Regions from separate parts of the Paenibacillus sp. FSL M7-0420 genome, predicted to be linked through region 2. Evidence: riboswitches for the same ligand, from Rfam matches in the RefSeq annotation. Region 2 holds a riboswitch; each other region holds the start of a gene.
What was found. A riboswitch is a leader RNA that binds a small molecule or an ion and turns the genes downstream of it on or off. The one in region 2 is predicted to bind cobalamin.
Positions count from the first base shown of each region.

Region 1: it holds a riboswitch for cobalamin, as region 2 does, so the genes downstream of both, MKX51_RS03270 (S-layer homology domain-containing protein) here and MKX51_RS00770 (anaerobic ribonucleoside triphosphate reductase) in region 2, are expected to answer to the same signal.
Region 3: it holds a riboswitch for cobalamin, as region 2 does, so the genes downstream of both, MKX51_RS07545 (energy-coupling factor ABC transporter permease) here and MKX51_RS00770 (anaerobic ribonucleoside triphosphate reductase) in region 2, are expected to answer to the same signal.

Region 1 is NZ_JBBOCJ010000001.1:759,801-765,865, forward strand. Features, by position in the region: gene MKX51_RS03265 (GAP1-N2 domain-containing protein) at 1-2,153, shown strand, start outside; cobalamin riboswitch at 3,066-3,258, shown strand; gene MKX51_RS03270 (S-layer homology domain-containing protein) at 3,473-5,644, shown strand.
Region 2 is NZ_JBBOCJ010000001.1:174,816-180,880, forward strand. Features, by position in the region: gene serS (serine--tRNA ligase) at 1-459, opposite strand, end outside; gene ssuE (NADPH-dependent FMN reductase) at 869-1,423, shown strand; gene nrdG (anaerobic ribonucleoside-triphosphate reductase activating protein) at 1,489-2,022, opposite strand; gene MKX51_RS00770 (anaerobic ribonucleoside triphosphate reductase) at 2,019-4,004, opposite strand; cobalamin riboswitch at 4,314-4,544, opposite strand; gene MKX51_RS00775 (MTH1187 family thiamine-binding protein) at 4,885-5,193, shown strand; gene MKX51_RS00780 (sugar phosphate isomerase/epimerase family protein) at 5,242-6,021, shown strand.
Region 3 is NZ_JBBOCJ010000001.1:1,769,273-1,775,337, reverse strand. Features, by position in the region: gene cbiQ (cobalt ECF transporter T component CbiQ) at 1-541, opposite strand, end outside; gene MKX51_RS07550 (energy-coupling factor ABC transporter substrate-binding protein) at 538-831, opposite strand; gene MKX51_RS07545 (energy-coupling factor ABC transporter permease) at 831-1,595, opposite strand; cobalamin riboswitch at 1,981-2,174, opposite strand; gene MKX51_RS07540 (ArsR/SmtB family transcription factor) at 2,314-3,246, shown strand; gene MKX51_RS07535 (IS4 family transposase) at 3,658-4,980, opposite strand; gene MKX51_RS07530 (hypothetical protein) at 5,235-5,567, opposite strand; gene MKX51_RS07525 (DUF6171 family protein) at 5,715-5,990, opposite strand; gene MKX51_RS07520 (alpha-N-arabinofuranosidase) at 6,003-6,065, opposite strand, start outside.

The sequences.
Region 1 (6,065 bases), 580 kb from region 2:
TGCTCGGGGAGAGTGCGGACCGCAAGCTGTCGCTGGCGCTCTACAATGAGCTGGCGGTCTTTTATGAAATTGAGCAAGGCAACGAAGCCTTATATACAGATAACAAGAACGCTATACTTGGCGGCCTGCTGTCTTATCTGAAGCCGGAGGGGAAGCTGGACTCGCGGGTACGGCTGAATGATATGTTCCTGGAGCGGTTCGACCGCGAATATGATCTGATCCGCAAGAAGGGGATTCCGTCAACGGAGATCCTGGAACAGTTCAAGGCGTATTACGCGCTGCCGGGCCATAATTACCGGGTGAAGATCGTCGATTACTTCATCAACGGGATGCTGAACTGCCAGTCCGGGGGCCGGGAGGATGTGCTGGCGGCGGCTTACGGGATTATTGAGAGCGATGCGGAGCTTAGTGAGGCGTTCTTCAAAAAAGTGCTGTCCCAATCTCTCTTCCGCAGAGCGCTGTTCGAGCCTTATCTGGAATCCCGGCTGGCGGCCGCTGCCGGAACGGCGGATATCCTCCGCCTCGTGGGCCACTTTGGCCGGAGTCTTCCGGAGGTGCTTCAGCAGGCAGCGGTACGGGATACCTTCAAGGAATATCTGCTGGAGAAGCTGCAGCGGGAATCTGATCCGGTAGCGGCGGTAACGGCTGTTCATGAAGCGGTCCAGCAGGCGGAGAAGCAGCGCCGCAGAGGCGGCGTATACCCGGAGGCCTTGTCCGTTATGGAGGAGCTCGGCACGGTTGCCGACCGCTTCCTGCTGAACCGGCTCTCGCTGGACGAGCTGACGATGGAGCAGCTGCTGGAGATCTCGTTCCTGCGTTACCGGGATACGGCAGACTGGCAGCCGCCGCTCGATGCGATTGCGAAGCGCAAAGCGAATGCGCTGCGTGCAGCCTACCGCTGGTTCGGGGAGGAGTCGCCGGACGAGGAGATTTTTGCCGGACTGACGCCGCGTGAGCTGGACGATGTACAGCTGCTCGGCGCGCGGTGGCTGAAGGAAGCGCGGAGTCTTGAGCCGTTCGACCGGCTGCCGCTGGCCTTCTATCACAGCAGTGAACGTGAAGGCGGGCCGCTGGATTATGATGCGCTGCTGGATCTGGTGGTCCGCAAGGCGGGCAATGACAAGGAGACGGTGTACCGGTTCCTGGATTGGTCGCAGCATAGCTGGCTGTTCGCAAGCTCTGGCAAGAAGCTGTGGCCGAATTACAAGCGGGCCGTGCTGAGATACTTCCTGAAGAGCGACCGCGAGGCATTCAAGAACCGTGAATTCCGCAAAACCCATCTCGACACAGCAACGCCTGCCATGCAGACTGTCTACAATGAAGCCCGCGCCCAGCTGGCTTCGCCGCTGGCGCGGTGGGTCAGCCGCAGCCGATTTCAAATCCTGATCTCAGGGAGCATCCTCGGGATCATTCTGATTGCGGCGGTTATCCTGCTGAGTCAGCTTGGGGGACGCGGCAAGGATACAGCCGCGCCGGTGGCCAGCCCCAGCCCGCTTCCGGCAGTGACCGGAGGGGCCGCTGTAGCGGCCCCGGTCTCTGTCCGGCTTATCGGCGGTGATGCAGGAACCGGCGGGGATAGTGGCGGAGATGCAGGAACTGGTGGGAATAATGGCGGTGATGCAGGGACCGGCGGGAACAGTGGCGGAGATGCGGGAAGCGGAGGAGCAGGCAAGAGCAACAGCAGTAAGCTGGTGTTCAGCTTCACTGATGCGGCGGAATGCTCCGCCTTCAAGCCGGAGCGGATCAAGGTGGAGTCCGCCAGCGGCGTTACGGACTACGAGGTTAAGGCAACGGTTAGCAGTTGCCAGGTTGAAGCAGGCGCCGGAGTAGACGGCGGTGCGAAGAGTGAGGCAGGAGCCGGAGTGGACGGCGGTGCGAAGAGTGAAGCAGGCGCCGGAGTAGACGGCGATGCGGACAGTGAAGCCACCGCCCCTCCAGCGGCGGCGGGGACTCCTCCGTCACGCGTATACGAGGTGACGGTGGAGCTTTCAGCAGGCGCGAAGCTGGCGGCAGGTGATATGATCACCGCCGGAGGCTACTCGCTGAAGCTGGCGGCAGATCCGGGCAGCGCCCCGGAGGCCACAGCCACAGTCGCGCCTAGTGCGGAACCATCTGCTTCCGCAAGCCCGGAAGCAGACACGGATGCAGAATAAAGCAGCGGCAACAAGCTGGCTGTTTACATTTTTTAACTAGTGCGATCGGGTAACATTACCTTCAGAGATAGGTGTACTCTGTACAACTAAAAACAGTGAAAAGAAGGGCAGACCTATCCTAACTGTATTCCATACAACTAAATTTGCCCGAATGGGCGAAAAGCCGGATACAGAAGCATTTTAGGTGCACGAAATACAGCTAAAAGTACATTTGGCGGTAAATCAGACGATTTAGTTGTACAGATTGCATTTAAGCATACAGTGTGCACCTTCGTCGGGGAACGGCAGACCCTCAGCAAGCGAAGGAGTTAAATTAAAGACTGATTAGTTTAAACCTGATGATCGGCTAGCGGCTCATCCTACTTTACCTTAGCGTAGTGCATTTATTAGTGCTCCGGCAGGCTGGAATATGTGAAATGTAGCAGATAGTATGCTGACGTCCGTAAGTAGCTAATCTATCGCACTTTGTACACTAGAATCAGGCATATTGGAGCTTATATGGCGTTCTGTTGTATTCGGTACATTAGATTTTGGAAATTCGGCCCGGCGGAGGGTTCTTTGCCACAATCGATTGTATGAAATGCAGCAGAATGCGTTATCGGCCGCTTTTACACCAATTCTAATGTACATAATACAATCGCCTGCTGCCGCTGTCTCCGCTAGTACCGCCAACGTCTTAATTAACCAGCAGAAGAACGACTCCATAGTCCTGAATAGTACGATGTGCCGGGGTAGCGGGCATGTGCTGTTCAGGATTTTTTGGTGCGGGCTGGCCTTGGGGTGGCTGTGGCTGTAATAGAAATAGCTGGTCTATAGACATACAGGGGAATAGTAGCTATGATTGTTTCAGAATATTAAAAATTTAATAAGCTTTGGGAAAAGGTGCGGATGTCTAAGAGGCCGTACGCTGTTGCCAGCAGATGCTGGCAGGGCTATGTCTAATAGAGGAATCTGCTTAAAAGGGAAGTCCGGTGCAAGTCCGGCGCGGTCCCGCCACTGTAAGTACGGAGCAACTCCTGAGGAGCCACTGTCTGTTAATGGGATGGGAAGGCGGGGGAAGCGGTGAAGTATGAGCCAGGAGACCTGCCTTTTTCGTTGTTGTTTCTATTCTTCGGGGGTAAGAATGTGGAAGCAGATGCTGATATTGGCGAGGGCTGTATATGCTGTATTGTATGTAATGCGGGAGAGCAATCGGCTCCTTCAGCTGCCCTGTATTGTATTCTTCCCCGGCCGCCCTGCACAGGGCGGTCTTTAGGTTGCCGCTCTATTTGCGTAAGGAAGCAGGATTCATCCATTCTATTTCAGGAAAGAGGTTAGTTATGAAGAACCACTCTCTATCATCCAGATTCACACGGCTGGGACTAGCTGTCATTATGCTGTTCGCACTGCTGGGAGCAGCCGTAGCCCCGGCAGGACAAGTTGCTGCTGCACAGGCAGGCGTGACTTCCGCACCCGCGGTATCCGCTCTGCCCGCAAGTGAAGCAGCCAGCGTAACCGCTGCGGTCTATGCTACTGCGGAGTTCATGCTGAAGAACGGAGTCCAGTCGGATTGGCAGGCGATTGGCCTTGCGCAAGCGGGCTACAAGGTTCCAGCCGGCTATCTGAAGGCGCTTGAGGGCAAGGTGGCTGAGGCTAAGGGTGTTTTTGCCAGAGCTACGGACTATGCCCGGATCACGCTGGCTGTTAAGGCACTGGGCGGCGACCCGGCGAATGTGGCAGGCTATAACCTGATCGAGAAGCTGTACCATAACGATAAAATTACGGGCCAGACGCTGAATAATCCGGTCTATGCACTGCTGGCTCTGGATTCCGGCAGCTATACGATCCCGGCCAATGCAAAATGGACGCCGTCGAAGCTGCTGGCAGAGATTCTGGCGAAGCAGAACCCGGACGGCGGCTTCACCCTGACCACGGGTGCGAGTGATCCGGATATGACAGCGATGGTGCTGAACGCACTGGCTGGACACAAGCAGGAAGCGGCAGTGAATGCTGCTGGTCAGCGGGCGGCAGCCTGGCTGGCTAAGGCACAGGATAAGAACGGCGGATATGGCGACAGCAGCGAGAGTGTAGCTCAGGCCATCATCGGTCTGTCTGCCTTCGGCATTGATCCTGCAGGAGCAGATTACACGAAGGGTAACATCAATCTGGTCAGCAAGCTGCTGAGCTTCAGCGCAGAGGGCGGCGGCTTCGCCCACACTGCAGGCGGCAGCTCCAATCCGCTCTCTACAGAGCAGGCGCTGGAGGCTTTGGTAGCGTACAAGCTGTTTGGAACAGGCGGTAAGCTCTTTGACTTTAGCGGCACACCAGTGAAGAATCCTCAGGTAAGTGTCTCCGTTACTGTTGAGGGTCCAAATGGAACCTTGGCTGAAGGCAGCGTATACGCTGGAAATGTGCTTACGGCACTGGACAAGACAGCAGCAGCCAAGCGCCTGGCCCTGGTCAATGAAGCAGGCAATTATGTGACGGGGATCGGCGGCGTGACTGCGGGTACTTTTGGCGGATATGATGGCTGGATGTATGTAGTCGCACGCGGCGGAGTATGGATCTATCCAAGTGTAGGCATGGGCGACTTCGCACTGGAGGAGAATGACCGCATTGTGGTCTACTATGGCGGGGACAACACGCAGGTGGTTGATGCCGTAACCGTGACTCCCGCACAGCCGCAGCCTGGACAAGATCTGAAGGTGCAGGTAACCCAGAAACAATGGGTCTGGAATGAGGCGACCTTCACCTCCGATCCGGTAACCTCACCGGCAGCAGGCGTACAGGTAACCATTGGCGGTAAAACAGCAGTTACAGATGCTGCGGGCGTGGCTGCTATCGCCGGAGGACTGCCAGCGAATAAATATACCCTGACGGTTACGGGATATCTGAAGGATAAAACCCCAGCCATCGTCCGTCATACGGTCCCGGTAACGGTGGCTTCTGCTGCGGCGGACCGTCCGGCTTTTGCCGATGTGAAGTCGATCTCGCCTTGGGCGCTGGAGTCGGTATACACGGCGTATGACCGCAAGCTGATGAACGGTGTGAGTGAGAGCCGTCTGCTGTTTGCACCGAAAAAGAATATTACCCGTGCTGAATTTGCAGCGCTGCTGCTGCGGTTAACCGGGAACGAGCCGTCTGCGGCGTCTTCCGCTGGGGCCTTCAGTGATGTTAAGGCCGGTACATGGTATTATGGAACAGTGAACCGGGCGAAGGAGCTAGGAATCATCAGCGGTGTGACGGCCAAGACGTTTAAGCCGGACGGGCTGGTTACGCGCCAGGATATGGCTGTGATGATGGTTAGAGCTTTTAAGCTGGATTCGGCATCAGCTGGAGCAGGCGCAGGGGCTGGTAAATTCAGCGACGAAGATAAGATTAGCGACTATGCATTGTCCGCTGTCCGTACGGTGACGGGACTTGGATATATGAGCGGCACCGGCGGCGCATTCGAGCCTTCCGCTGTTGTAACCCGTGAGATGGCTGCTGCTGTGGCGGTTAGATTGCCTTAGTTCTTAGTAAGAGCAGGGAGCAGACTGTATTGCAAGCTGGTACTGCACGTTGGAGTTGCACCTGGAGCCGACGATAAGTGGAAAAATGACATCTAATTTGGCCGGATTTGCTGTAGAGCGGGAGCTAGTTGGATAAACGACACTTATTCAGGCTTGAAGCTGCAGAAGGATGAGGTATGGGCAGAATTAGATGCCGGAAATCCAACTAAATTCTTTACAGGTGCGTAATCTGGATTATTAAGAGTAGAAAATCCAACTAACGCACTCATGCCGATGAGCCGATGAGCCGTATAGGGTTGCCGAAGCGCTGAAGGCTCGTTGGTTCGTTAGACGGACGGAGTAGCTTGGAATTCGTTTGGATATGTGTTGAAAAGTAAGCATAAGGTGTATGAAGGAACGGGGAACAGGCTGACTGCCCCCG
Region 2 (6,065 bases):
AAGGTCGATGATGTCGTGCAGCTCTCCGAGCTCGACATGGTCCCGCGCGCGGAACCCGAAGACCGGCAGCGCGCCATGCCGCCGCAGCTCCACATTCGCGCGCTCATCCGGCCCGATCGGCGTATCCGCCGACACGGGATTCGGCGCTTCCAGCAGCAGCTCGCCGCAGCGCTGCTCCGCTTCCGCAAGCTCCGCCTCCAGCAGAGTCAGCTGGCCGTTGATCACCCGCACCTGCTCCTTGGCCAGCTCGCCACCCGAAACGTCGCCCCCGCGCAGCAGGCGCTCGACCTCCTTCGTCAGCGCGTTGCGCTCCGCGCGCCGCTGCTCCGTCTCCCGGCGGGCCAGCCGCCGCCGGTCATCCCACTCCAGAAGTTCCTCCAGGGGGAACTTCAATCTTTTCCACTCGGCTGTCTTCCGTACAATGTCCTCATTCTCCCTGATCCAGTTCATATCCAGCATCTGCATCCGCTCCTTAAGTGTGGGTAAAAAAACGCAAAAAACGCCCTCATCCATGGGACGAGGAGCGTCAGCTCGCGGTGCCACCCAGGTTGACCTCATTCGCGTACAGCTGCTATGCAGCGCGCGGAATCAGGCCCTCTTTGGTCTTCGCGGTAACGGGCGAAACCCGGTAAACTTAGGGAACAGGAAGCTGCTCCGGTCGCAGACGCCTCGCGGTTGGATGCCGGTCGTTGGCCTGGTCGGGATATAGGTTTGCCGCTTATTATAACCAGAGCGGCAGCGGTTTGCAAGCATAAGAGGGGTTTGACAATATTCCTTGTACTCTGCTAGGATTATTACTAATTTAAAGTATTGATGCCCGGCGAAGCAGCCCGGTTTATCCTATCATGCGGACGGAAGAGGTGCGGAAATGGCCAAAATAGTCGTAATTAACGGAACACCCTCGCTGGTCTCACGGATCAATGCCGTGATTGAGTATGCAGAGAATGACCTGCGGGAGCGCGGATTTGAAGTGGAGCGGATCAATGTGGCGGAGCTGCCCGCGGAGGATCTGATCCATACCAAATTCGAGAGCGAAGCCATCGTCAAGGCGAACGGGCTCGTGGCGGAAGCCGATGCGGTCATCGTAGTTAGCCCGGTGTATAAGGCCTCCTATACCGGAGTGCTGAAGACCTTCCTGGATCTGGTGCCGCAAAAAGGGCTGGCCGGCAAAATCGTGCTGCCGCTCTTCATGGGCGGAAGCCTCGCGCATCTGCTGGCGATTGACTATGCGCTGAAGCCGGTACTGTCCGTGCTGGGTGCCCGCTACATTCTTGGCGGCGTCTACGCCGTAGACTCGCAGGCGGTGCGTAACGACCAGGGCGTAGTTGAGCTGGCCGAAGAGCTGAAGCTGCGTCTGGACAGCGTACTGGAGGAGCTGGCAGAGGAGACGGAGCATAAGGTGGCACGTAAGGCAGGGCAATAAGCCGTACCCGGTCCGAACCAATAAAAGGCACTAAACCACCCGGTAGCGGGAGTTTAGTGCCTTTGTTATTTTTGTACCCCTTGAAAGCTCAGCTCCGGCTCCCACAGAACAACCCTATCTCCCGCCAGACTCGCAGGAATATCAATGATCCGCTGGTTGCTGCTTCCCCGGTAAGAGAGGGTAAGGTCTTTGAGCGCTTCGACGAACCGTCCGTCGATCACGACCTGGCACAAGGCCAGCAGGTTCCATTCCGCTGAACCGGGGGAAGCCGTAAGCTCCTCGTACGTATAACCGGTATAGATCCAGATTGGGAAGTCCGGCAGCTCGGCGCGCAGCTCGTGAATGAAGTCTGCAGCCTCCTCAGCCGAGAAAAAAGGGTCCCCGCCCGCCAGCGTCAAGCCGTCCAGCAGCGGATTGCCTGCAATCTCTTCTATGATCTCCCGCCGCCGCTCCGGGGTGAAGACTTCCCCGAAGTTAAAGTTCCAGGTCTTCGGGTTGAAGCAGCCCGGGCAGCGGTGGCGGCAGCCGCTGATGAAGAGGACGGCCCGCAGGCCTTCCCCTTCATTGATCGACTCCGGGTAATATCCGCAGATGTTCATAGATGCTTAACACGGTCCCGGACTTCGGCTTGCTTGGCCGCATTGAAGCGGGTCTGATAGTCACCGGTCAGATACCCGGTAACCCGGCGCAGACGGCGGATATGGGTGGTATCCTCATGGGCATTGCAGGTCGGGCAATTCGTACCGATGACCCCTTCATAGCCGCAGCCGGAGCAGCGGTCAATCGGATGGTTAATGCTGAAGTAGCTGATGTCCTGCTCCAGCGCGTATTTGATGATTTTGACGAAGGCTGCAGGGTTGCTCCGGGCATTGCCGTTCAGTTCGACATAGGAGATCGCTCCGGCGTTGCAATATTCATGGAACGTGGCTTCCAGGCTGATCTTCTTGGCTGCGCTCAGTTCATGGTAGACCGGAATGTGGAACGAGTTCGTATAATATTCACGGTCGGTTACCCCAGGGATAGAGCCTAGCACCTTGCGGTCGATCTTGGTAAATTTGCCGGAAAGACCCTCGGCCGGCGTGGCGAACAAGGTGATGTTGAGGTTAAGCTCCTCGCTCTTGCGGTCGCAATATTCACGCATGTGGCGGACGATGGCTACAGCCTTGGCGTGAATCTCCATATCTTCGCCGTGGTGCTTGCCGTACATGGCCTTCATGCATTCCGCCATCCCGATGAAGCCCAGTGACAGGCTGCCGTGCTTCAGCAGTTCGCCTACACTGTCATCAGGGGCAAGCTGCTCGCCGCCTTCCCAGACGCCTTCACGCATCATGAAATCGGAGGCTTTGGCCTTCTGGGAAGCCTGGATACGGAAGCGGTGCAGCAGGCCGTCCAGCGCAATATCCATATAGTGATTGAGGTCGTCGAAGAACCCTTCTTCATCAGCAGCGAGGCGGCGGCCGGTTATCGTGCCGTGGGCCAGTCCAAGACGCACCAGGTTGAGCGTGTTGAAGGACAGGTTGCCTTTGCCGGAGCAATGGTTGCGTCCGAAGCGGTCGCCGAGCACACGGGTCCGGCAGCCCATCGTAGCGAACTCGGTATCCGGGTCAGCCGGATCGTAATACTGCATGTTCAGCGGAGCGTCCAGATTGGCGAAGTTCGGATACAATCTGCGCGCCGAGCACTCCGCTGCCTTCAGGAACAGCTCGTAGTTAGGATCACCCGGTTGCTGGTTAATGCCTTGCTTGCATTTGAAGATCTGAATCGGGAACACCGGCGTCTCCCCGCTGCCCAGTCCATTCATCGTGGCCGTCAGCAGCGAGCTGATCACCAGCTGGCCCTCCGGGGAGGTGCAGGTGCCGTAGTTGATGCTGGTAAAAGGAATCTGGCCGCCGGAGCGGCTGGACATCGTATTCAGGTTATGTACCATACTCTCTGCGGCCTGCAGGGTCTCGCTCTGCGTCTCCTTCAGGGCAAAACGGAAGGCCCGCGGATACTGCTCAGCCAGATCGCTGCGGCTCATCGTAATCTCCCCAAGCTCCGAACCCTCTGCGTTCTCCTCGAAATACTCCAGACCTTTGCGGAAGAGCTTGGAGAAGGATTTGGTCACATAAGGGGCCAGATCATAATCCAGCTTGTTGGCGGACACACCGCCGTACTGCGCATTCTGCTGCGACTGGAAAATAATCGCCACCAGCGACATCGCCGTCATAATCGAGTTGGGAGGCCGTACGCTGCCGTTGCCGGTGTTGAAGCCTTCACGGAGAAGCCGTTCGAACGGGATGAAGATGCAGTTGGTAGTTCCGATGGCGTATTGATCCAGGTCATGTACATAGACGACATTATCCAGGGTAGCCTGTACCAGCTGCGGCGGCATGGTGAAGTTGCGGGCATACCATTTGGAGTATTCACTGCCGAACTTGCTCATTTTGCCGGAGAAGCTCTCCCCGTTCAGGTTCGCATTCTCGCGCAGCAGATCCAGATCCCGGCTGTCGATAATATCCCGTCCCAGATGAATGACCTCTTCCAAAAGATCCTCCTGTGCAGCTTGTCCTTCGTTATAACGTTTCTCCAGCAGCGTCATTATATAACTCTCTCCTCTCGGGTATTGTAAGCGTTAAAAAAGCACCCCCGGCCGGGAAGGCCGGAAATGCCCGAATGCATGATGCAAAGATCCGGGAAACGGAAATTTGCCTGTGGTCTGGGTGGAACATACGAGCAGACACAAGGGCGATAGCTTACGCCCGTTCTTGTATATTCCGCAGAGCCGATACCTGAAAATAATCCCCGATCGTCCTCAGGTATCGGCAGCCTCTGACCCGAATGACGGAAGGCTAACTCTGCTATTGCAGGCCGCATACGGACACCTCCCCTGTTCCTCGCAGGAGTCTAAGCGGTGCCACCGAAACAGGCAGGTCTCCTGGCTTCCGGCAACTCCTCCGGCGCCTTCCCGGGGGGCTTATTCCGCCCCTTAGTGGCAATTAGCCGGAGAATGCGGCCCTGGGCATCGCACCCTGGGAGCATCCGGTTACAGTGGCGGGACCGCAGCGGTTTTGCACCGCGCTTCCCTATTAAGTCGCACCTCTATTACAAGAGGTGAAACACCCGTTTCTACTATATTTTGTTGTTATCTATTAAAGCTACCGCAATATATTGTGTTTGTAAATGTTTTTTTGCAATCCCGCACGGGGAGCGGGTTCGGCGCTTTTACTCACAGCTGATCCACAGTTAGTCCACAGGTAATCCACAACTTTCCTCTGAATCTGCCGTGAATGTTTCATAAAATCTCCGAAAATACGCCACAAAGAATCCATAAATAGAGTGCGTCTAATCCTGGTAATCATTTTGACGGATATTAATAGAATAGAGAGGGTGCAGGTGATTTGTAGCAAGCCTGGCGAAGCGTTACAATAAAGAGGAAAAGTTAGAGGCAGGCACATCAGATCATTAGGAGGCAGTTCACAATGGCAATTGGCGAAGTGACCGTTATTCCGGTTGGGACAGGCAGCACCAGTCTCAGCAGCTATGTGGCCGAGATGCAGCGCGTGTTGGAGACGGTGGAGGGCATTACCTATGAGCTTACTTCCATGGGTACGATTATTGAGGGTCCGGTAGCGCGGATTCTGGCTGCGGTAGAAGCGCTGCATGAGTCGCCGTTCACCGCCGGGGCGCAGAGAGTCTCAACCTCGCTCAAGATCGATGACCGGCGCGACAAGACCTCGACCAGCCGCAGCAAGCTGGAATCCGTGGAGCGCAAGCTACAGGGGAAGTAGCGGGAATATAGTATCCAATCAGAAATGACGATAAGGAGCGGATTCTTCATGACAACAGCAGCACAGCAGATCGGAATTCAAATGTATACACTGCGCGACCAGACGGAGCGCGATTTCCTCGGCACACTGGCCAAGGTGGCAGAGATGGGGTACCAGGCAGTGGAATTCGCCGGTTATTTCGGTGTATCTGCAGGGGAACTGCGCCGTAAGCTGGATGAACTTGGCCTGGCGGCCCCCTCGGCGCATGTAGGCCTGGACTTCAGCAGTCTGGATAAGATGGAACAGGCCTTAGCCAAAGAGATTGAATACGCGGTAGAGCTCGGACTGCAATATATAATCACCCCGTCGGCACCGCTTCCGCCGAATCCTTCCATAGAGGATGTAACGAGAATCATTCCATTCCTGGAGAAGGCTTCCGCGATGGTCCGGGCGGCGGGGATGCAGTACGGCTACCACAACCATGATTATGAATTCAAAGAGGTTGACGGCAAGGCGGTCATCGATATCTGGCTGGAGCAGATTCCTGCCGAGCATATGCTGGCTGAGTTTGATCTGGGATGGGTATACAGGGGTGGAGCCCGGCCCGTTGATTATGTGTCACGGTACGCCGGCCGTGTTCCGCTGGTTCACATTAAGGACTTCGGAGCAGACAATGAGGAGACCGATCTCGGAAAGGGAGAGGTCGATTTCCGGAGCGTCTTCGAGATCGCGGAGCAGAGCGGAATTCTCTATTATATTGTAGAACAAGAGGCTTATGAGGTATCCTCCCTAGCAAGCGCTAAGCTCGCGCTGGATTATTTCCGCGGGCTGGGACTGATGCACGGCTAATGCACGGCTGAGGATACAGCAACCAGCGGAAAAAGGGGTTGCGT
Region 3 (6,065 bases), 1.6 Mb from region 2:
GCCTGCGGGCCAGCAGCAGCCCATGCGCTGCATCACTCAGCAGGAATAAGAAGCGGTACATAATCAGCATCAGCTCCAGAACAATCTGCGGCATCCGCAGCCTGCGCAGCACCTGCAAAAGCTCACTGAACGGAGTAGTGAACATCAGGAAAAAGAAACAACTCATACAGGCAGAGATTCTGGCCAGCAGCTCCCCTGCCCGCTGAAGTCCCGCCGCTGTGACATATACGGGCAGATTCAGTCCCGGAAGCGGGAATATCCCTGCCTCTCCCGCAGCCGGATGCCCGAATTCCACGAGCAGCGCCGGTACGCTAAGCGCATAGAACAGCAGCGCTGTGCCGAACAGCATGCCATAAGCACGCAAGGGAATACGGGCCTGCAATACACACCAGGACATCATCCATAGGGTGATTGCAGCCTGTAGTACCGGATGTACAGTGTAAGAGAGCAGGAACATCAGGGCTGCGAACGAGCTTTTCCACATCGGGGATAACTGGCGCAGAGCATTATTGTAGGAGAGAACGTCAATCCGCCGAATCACTTGCTGCTATGCTGCTTCGTCCCGCCCTGCTTGCCCTTGAGCAGCCCCAAGGTATAACCGATCACACCGGCACCAATCGCTGCCTGCAATGCAAACAGCATACTCTCCGTCTCACCCGGCAGCTCGGTCAGCGGCTTGAACCACGGCTTATAGTCAGGATTCATCTCGGTAATCACACCTTCAGCCGCATCATCGGCCCCGCCGAATTCCCCATTGACCAGCAGCAGCGGCAGAATAACCAGCAGAATAACAACCAGCAGCATCAACCCATTTTTCCATTTATTGCTCATTAGGCTCTTCCTCCGTTCACCTTGCGTTTCAGAAGCGACAATTCATTCGGACTATACGATTTCAGCCAGTTCCAGAGCAGTACCGTCAACAGCCCTTCACTGATGGCCAGCGGGATTTGCGTCACGGCAAAGATGCCCCCGAATTTGAGAAAAGAAGCCAGCACGCCGCCATCCGCCGCCGGAAAAGCCACCGCCAGCTGAAAGGAAGTCACTACATACGTACTCAGATCCGCTACCGCAGCCGCACAGAACAACGCCAGCTTCTCACGGTCCGGCCGCTTCATCATCAGCTTATACACTGCATAGCCGGCAAAAGGACCCGCCACCGCCATCGAGAACGCATTGGCCCCGAGCGTAGTAATCCCTCCGTGCGCCAGCAGCAGCGCTTGAAACAGCAGGACAATCGAGCCGATTACGCTCATAGGCAGCGGCCCCAGCATAACCGCACCAAGTCCGGTACCCGTGGGGTGGGAGCTGCTTCCGGTCACGGAAGGCATTTTGAGCGCAGACAGTACGAAGGTAAACGCCCCGGCCAGGCCCAGCAGCAGCTTCAGTTCCGGATTCTCCCTTGTCATGGATTTCAGCTTGAAGATTCCGAGCACAAAAAACGGGATAAACGCCGTCCACCAGAACACCGCCCAGCCTACCGGCAGGAATCCTTCCATAATGTGCATTGCCCGGGCCGTCCCCGGTTCATTCAGCATAAAGTACACCGTAAATCCGGCAACCAGTGCCGCAAAGCTCCACCATCTGTGCTTTTTCATTTGTCACCCTCCATGTTTGTTGTTTTCCCATTACAGATCTTAAAGCCCAAGTGGAAACATCTTTGCCGTCCTTTTATAGGACGGTACGTTTCAGCGAGGAATATAAGGATGATTTATAGCGTGAAGCATAAAAATCCTTATATTCCAAAAAACCCACCCTAAAGGGTGGGAGTGTATGTACGCAGGCAAGTTCGATAGAGCGCGCTGCACGCAGCCAAGCGAAACAAGGTGCTTCTCATCGTCCCATCACTATGGGCCGTGTCCTTGTATCCCGCAGCTGTAAGCCGGGGGTCATCTCTAAGATTCCAAGATTCCTCCGGTCCATCAGGGCAGAACGCCTCTTCTCATTAACCTATCCGTACACCGCTCCTATCCGCGTAGAGTCGTGGTGTGCATCGACAAGGTAGGTCTCCTGGCTTGGAATACAGGCGCCGCAGACTTCGTCTTCCCCGGGGCTTCCCGAGTGACCTCATGAAGTGCAGCTCTTCCATACAGTGGCGGGACCGCTCGGGAGTTGCACCCGATTCCCTGTTATCCCTTGCCGCTTCCGGCAAGAGCACCTTGTTTCATCGCTAATTCATCTCACATCATAGCGGACCGGGCTTAGCGTGTCTGTGATATAAATTGGAAAAGCTGTCCTGAAGCCAATCATGGCTTGTAGAAATTTTATTTGAGTAATATAATTATTAACTATATAACCTGAACGTGGAGGCATCCGATGAAACTTGATCTAACCGAACAATCCCTGCCCGTGTACGAGGCCCTGTCCAGTACCGTGCGCCTGCATATGCTGCGGCTGCTGTCCGAGAAGCCCATGAACGTGAAGGAGCTGGCCGCAGCCCTCAAGCTCAGCAGTGCGATTATGACCATGCATGTGCGCAAGCTCGAAGCCGCCGGGCTGATCCGCAGCCATATGGCTCCCGGCAAAAGCGGTCTGCAGAAGATCTGTACACTGGCCGCCGACGGGGCTGAGATTGTTTTTCCGGGACAAGCCCGGACTCCGCGCAGGGGGTACCGCAAGGACATTCCGGTGGGGCATTATTCCGACTTCCAGATTGAGCCTACCTGTGGACTGTCTACGACGGAGAGGGTCATCGGACACTTTGACGATCCCCGTTATTTCTGGGACCAGGAGCGGGTGAACGCCGGGATTCTCTGGTTCGGCAAGGGGTTCGTCGAGTATAAAATCCCGAATTTCCTGCTGTCGAGCCAGCAGCCGGAGGAGCTTGCCATCACGATGGAGATCGCCTCCGAAGCCCCGTCGGTCAACAACAACTGGCCGTCGGATATTACCTTCACGCTGAACGGACAATCGCTCGGCTTCTGGACCAGCCCCGGTGACTACGGAGATAATCCGGGAAAATACACCCCGGCCTGGTGGCCTGCACTCACCAATCAATACGGCCTGCTCAAGCAGCTGCGGATTACGCAGTCAGGCACCTTCATGGATGGGCAAAAGCTGTCGGAGGTCACCCTGGATCAGGTAGGCATCCGCAACAAACAATGGACCTTCCGGCTCTCTGTCGAGGAGGATGCCGAGCACATCGGCGGCCTCACCCTGTTCGGCAAAGGCTTCGGCAATTACAACGAGGATCTTGTGTTTGAGTTGTTTTATACAGATGGCGTGGCAGATTTGCCGGGTTCTATATGAAAGCCAGATTAGGGTGTGTAGAAGGTAGGTAGGTAGGTAGGTAGGTAGGTAGGTAGGTAGGTAGGTAGGTAGGTAGGTAGGTAGGTAGGTAGGTAGGTAGGTAGGTAGGTAGGTAGGTAGGTAGGTAGTGGAGATAGATTAGTTAGACTAATTAGGTTAGTTTTCGATTCAGCTACTTTTGGAGCTAATGCTCCTCATTTCTGCTCATCGCCCACTTTCCGCCGACTCAGGTGCACAAATGCCAATGTCATTAAGATAAGTTCAAAGATAAGTTTGGAATTAATAAAGAGAATCCAAAACGGTATGGGGAAACGTCCTATGCCGTTTGTTTTTGGTGTAAGGAAGGAAAAAAGCGCATAGCAAACAAAGCGGATGGAAGATCCACTTAAAAAAATGTTCATGCGAACCGAATTATGCTACTCTGTAGACGAAGCTAATGGCGGATTTGCTACGTATTCTGCGTGTATTCCTTTGCCCAGGACGGGTGAGACGAATCGGCAACATATTTTTGCGAATCAAAGCTTCCACATCAGGCGGGGGTCCATCGCCCTTGGAGCGCAGGAAATGTCTACAGACGTGAACGGCCACCGTGAAGTTGACTTGGTAGAGGTGCCGTTTATCCTTTTGGGAAATGACTACGTGCGAGGTAATCATTTCAGCGAAATTGTAGAGGATCATTCTTGCGAATATCTCTTGGGTAATGGACTCTTGCTTCTTTGCGTGAAAATGGGTCAGACCGATGGTGTATTTTAAGGCCCGGAAAGAGGTCTCAATCCCCCATCGCAGGTGATACAGTTCCCGGAGTTCATCCGGTGAGAATTCAGCAGCCGGTAGATTGGTAATGACGGTTTCATAATCGCCACTGGGCAGGAGGAAACGAACCACCCGAAAGGAAATCGGGTAAAACAGGTTCTTTTGCATGTCCAGAAAATCAAAGCTAGAGGTGGCCGGAAGAATTTTATAGATTTCGGGGTGATCCCTGAACGCTTTCGTTCGTTTTTTAGTCAGCGTCAGGTGAATCTCCTGATCAAACGCCCCTTCAAAGGTCAAGTGCAAGCCCGAAAGAATGCCATTCGAATGCAAATCCTTGACCCGTATGACGTACTTCCATCCTTTCCGTTCCAGATGCGCGAACGTATTGTAGCTTTCCAATCCTCGATCCGCCAACACAATGACGTTCCCCTGAATAGGGGACCGATCCACCATCGTGGACAGCGCCCTTCCTTCGTTGCGTAGCTTTCGAGGTTGAAGGATGGCGTCTACGTAAAGCCGGTTACAGAGGTCATAAGCAGCGTTCAAGTGCAGAAGGTTAAAGCCTTTCGAGTGGGGCTGACTTTGAGAATAGGTCAACGGGTCCGCAGGATCTGTTGCAATATGCAGATCGGAACCGTCAATGGCCAATAATCGATAGCCTCGATAATCCTTGAATTCCGTATGGGACGCGGTAAAGGTGTGAAACAAAGATTCGACCGCAGACGGCAAAATTTTATTTCTTTGCTGAACAAAAGCAGAAGAAGTTGCGGTGTTAACGTCATAGCCCTGCGATTCCAACAGTTCCTTATAGAGGCTGTTGCCGCCCATAAAGATCAGGGTTTGCATAACCATTTCAAAGGGTAGTTTTTTCGTTCGGGTAAAATCCTTTCCCGGGTTTCTGACGTAAGGCGCGGGGGCAGCCGCCATCTCACGGATGAGAGATGTCAGTCTGTCTTTCAGCGAATTTGCATAAGCATTCATTGGCGTAACCTCCTCGTTTTTTCAAGGGGCTTCGCCACACGTTTTCTACGGATTGTCAAGATTTTTTGTGCAAAAAAAGAGCAGGCTATCTTTTCGATAACCTGCCTTTTTCTTGTTTTTGGCTCTATATCTTAACTTAATGACATTGGCACTAATGCTCCTCATTTCCGCTCAGCTGCCCACTTTCCGCCGACTCAGGTGCATTAATGCTCCTCATTTCCGCTCATAGCTCACTTTCCGCCGACTCAGGTGCACTAATGCTCCTCATTTCCGCTCAGCTGCCCACTTTCCGCCGCATTTGAGGGATTTATACATCTCATTTCTTCTTCAAGCCCACTTTCCGCCGCACCAGAGGGATTTATCCCTCTCTTTTCCTCACCCAACCCACTTTCCGCCGCATTTGAGGGATTTATACATCTCTTTTCCTCATCCAGCCCGCTTCCCGCTGCATTAGAGGGATTTATCCCTCTCTTTTCCTCCTCCAACCCACTTTCCGCCGCATTAGAGGGATTTATCCCTCTCTTTTCCTCATCCAGCCCACTTTCCGCCGCATTAGAGGGATTTATCCCTCTCTTTTCTCTTCCCACCCCTCTCCTCCACAACGCAAAAAAGCCCCCTCCAACCGCCGCATTGTGCAGGTTGGAGGGGCTATCGGTGATCGGTCCGTCTCTTATGGCAAGAACGGCTTTTAGCCTATCTATTTCGCCTGGCCCCTTGCCGTTAGGCGTGGGCCGTCATTCCGCCACCGGCTGCCACTTTCCGCCGCCCGGCAGCGGACAGCTGCGGGCCTTCAGCCGGGCCACGACAGGGATGATACAGCCGCAGGCGGTACAGGTCACACCATCCTGCAGCTTGGGGCAAGCCCCGCAAAGCGCAAGCCGCTCGGCATAGACCTCATCGGAAGCCGAATTGCCGGGATTGAACATGGAGGAGGCCAGAATACGGGCAATCTGTGCTTCCGTGACCTTGTACTCCTCCCGGCATCCTTTGCAGGCTGAAGTGGTTGTCATGCGGTTCTCTCCTTAGGCTTGTGGAGTGATAGCCAGTACCGTTACCGACATTGGCGGCAGCTCTACAGTCAGCGT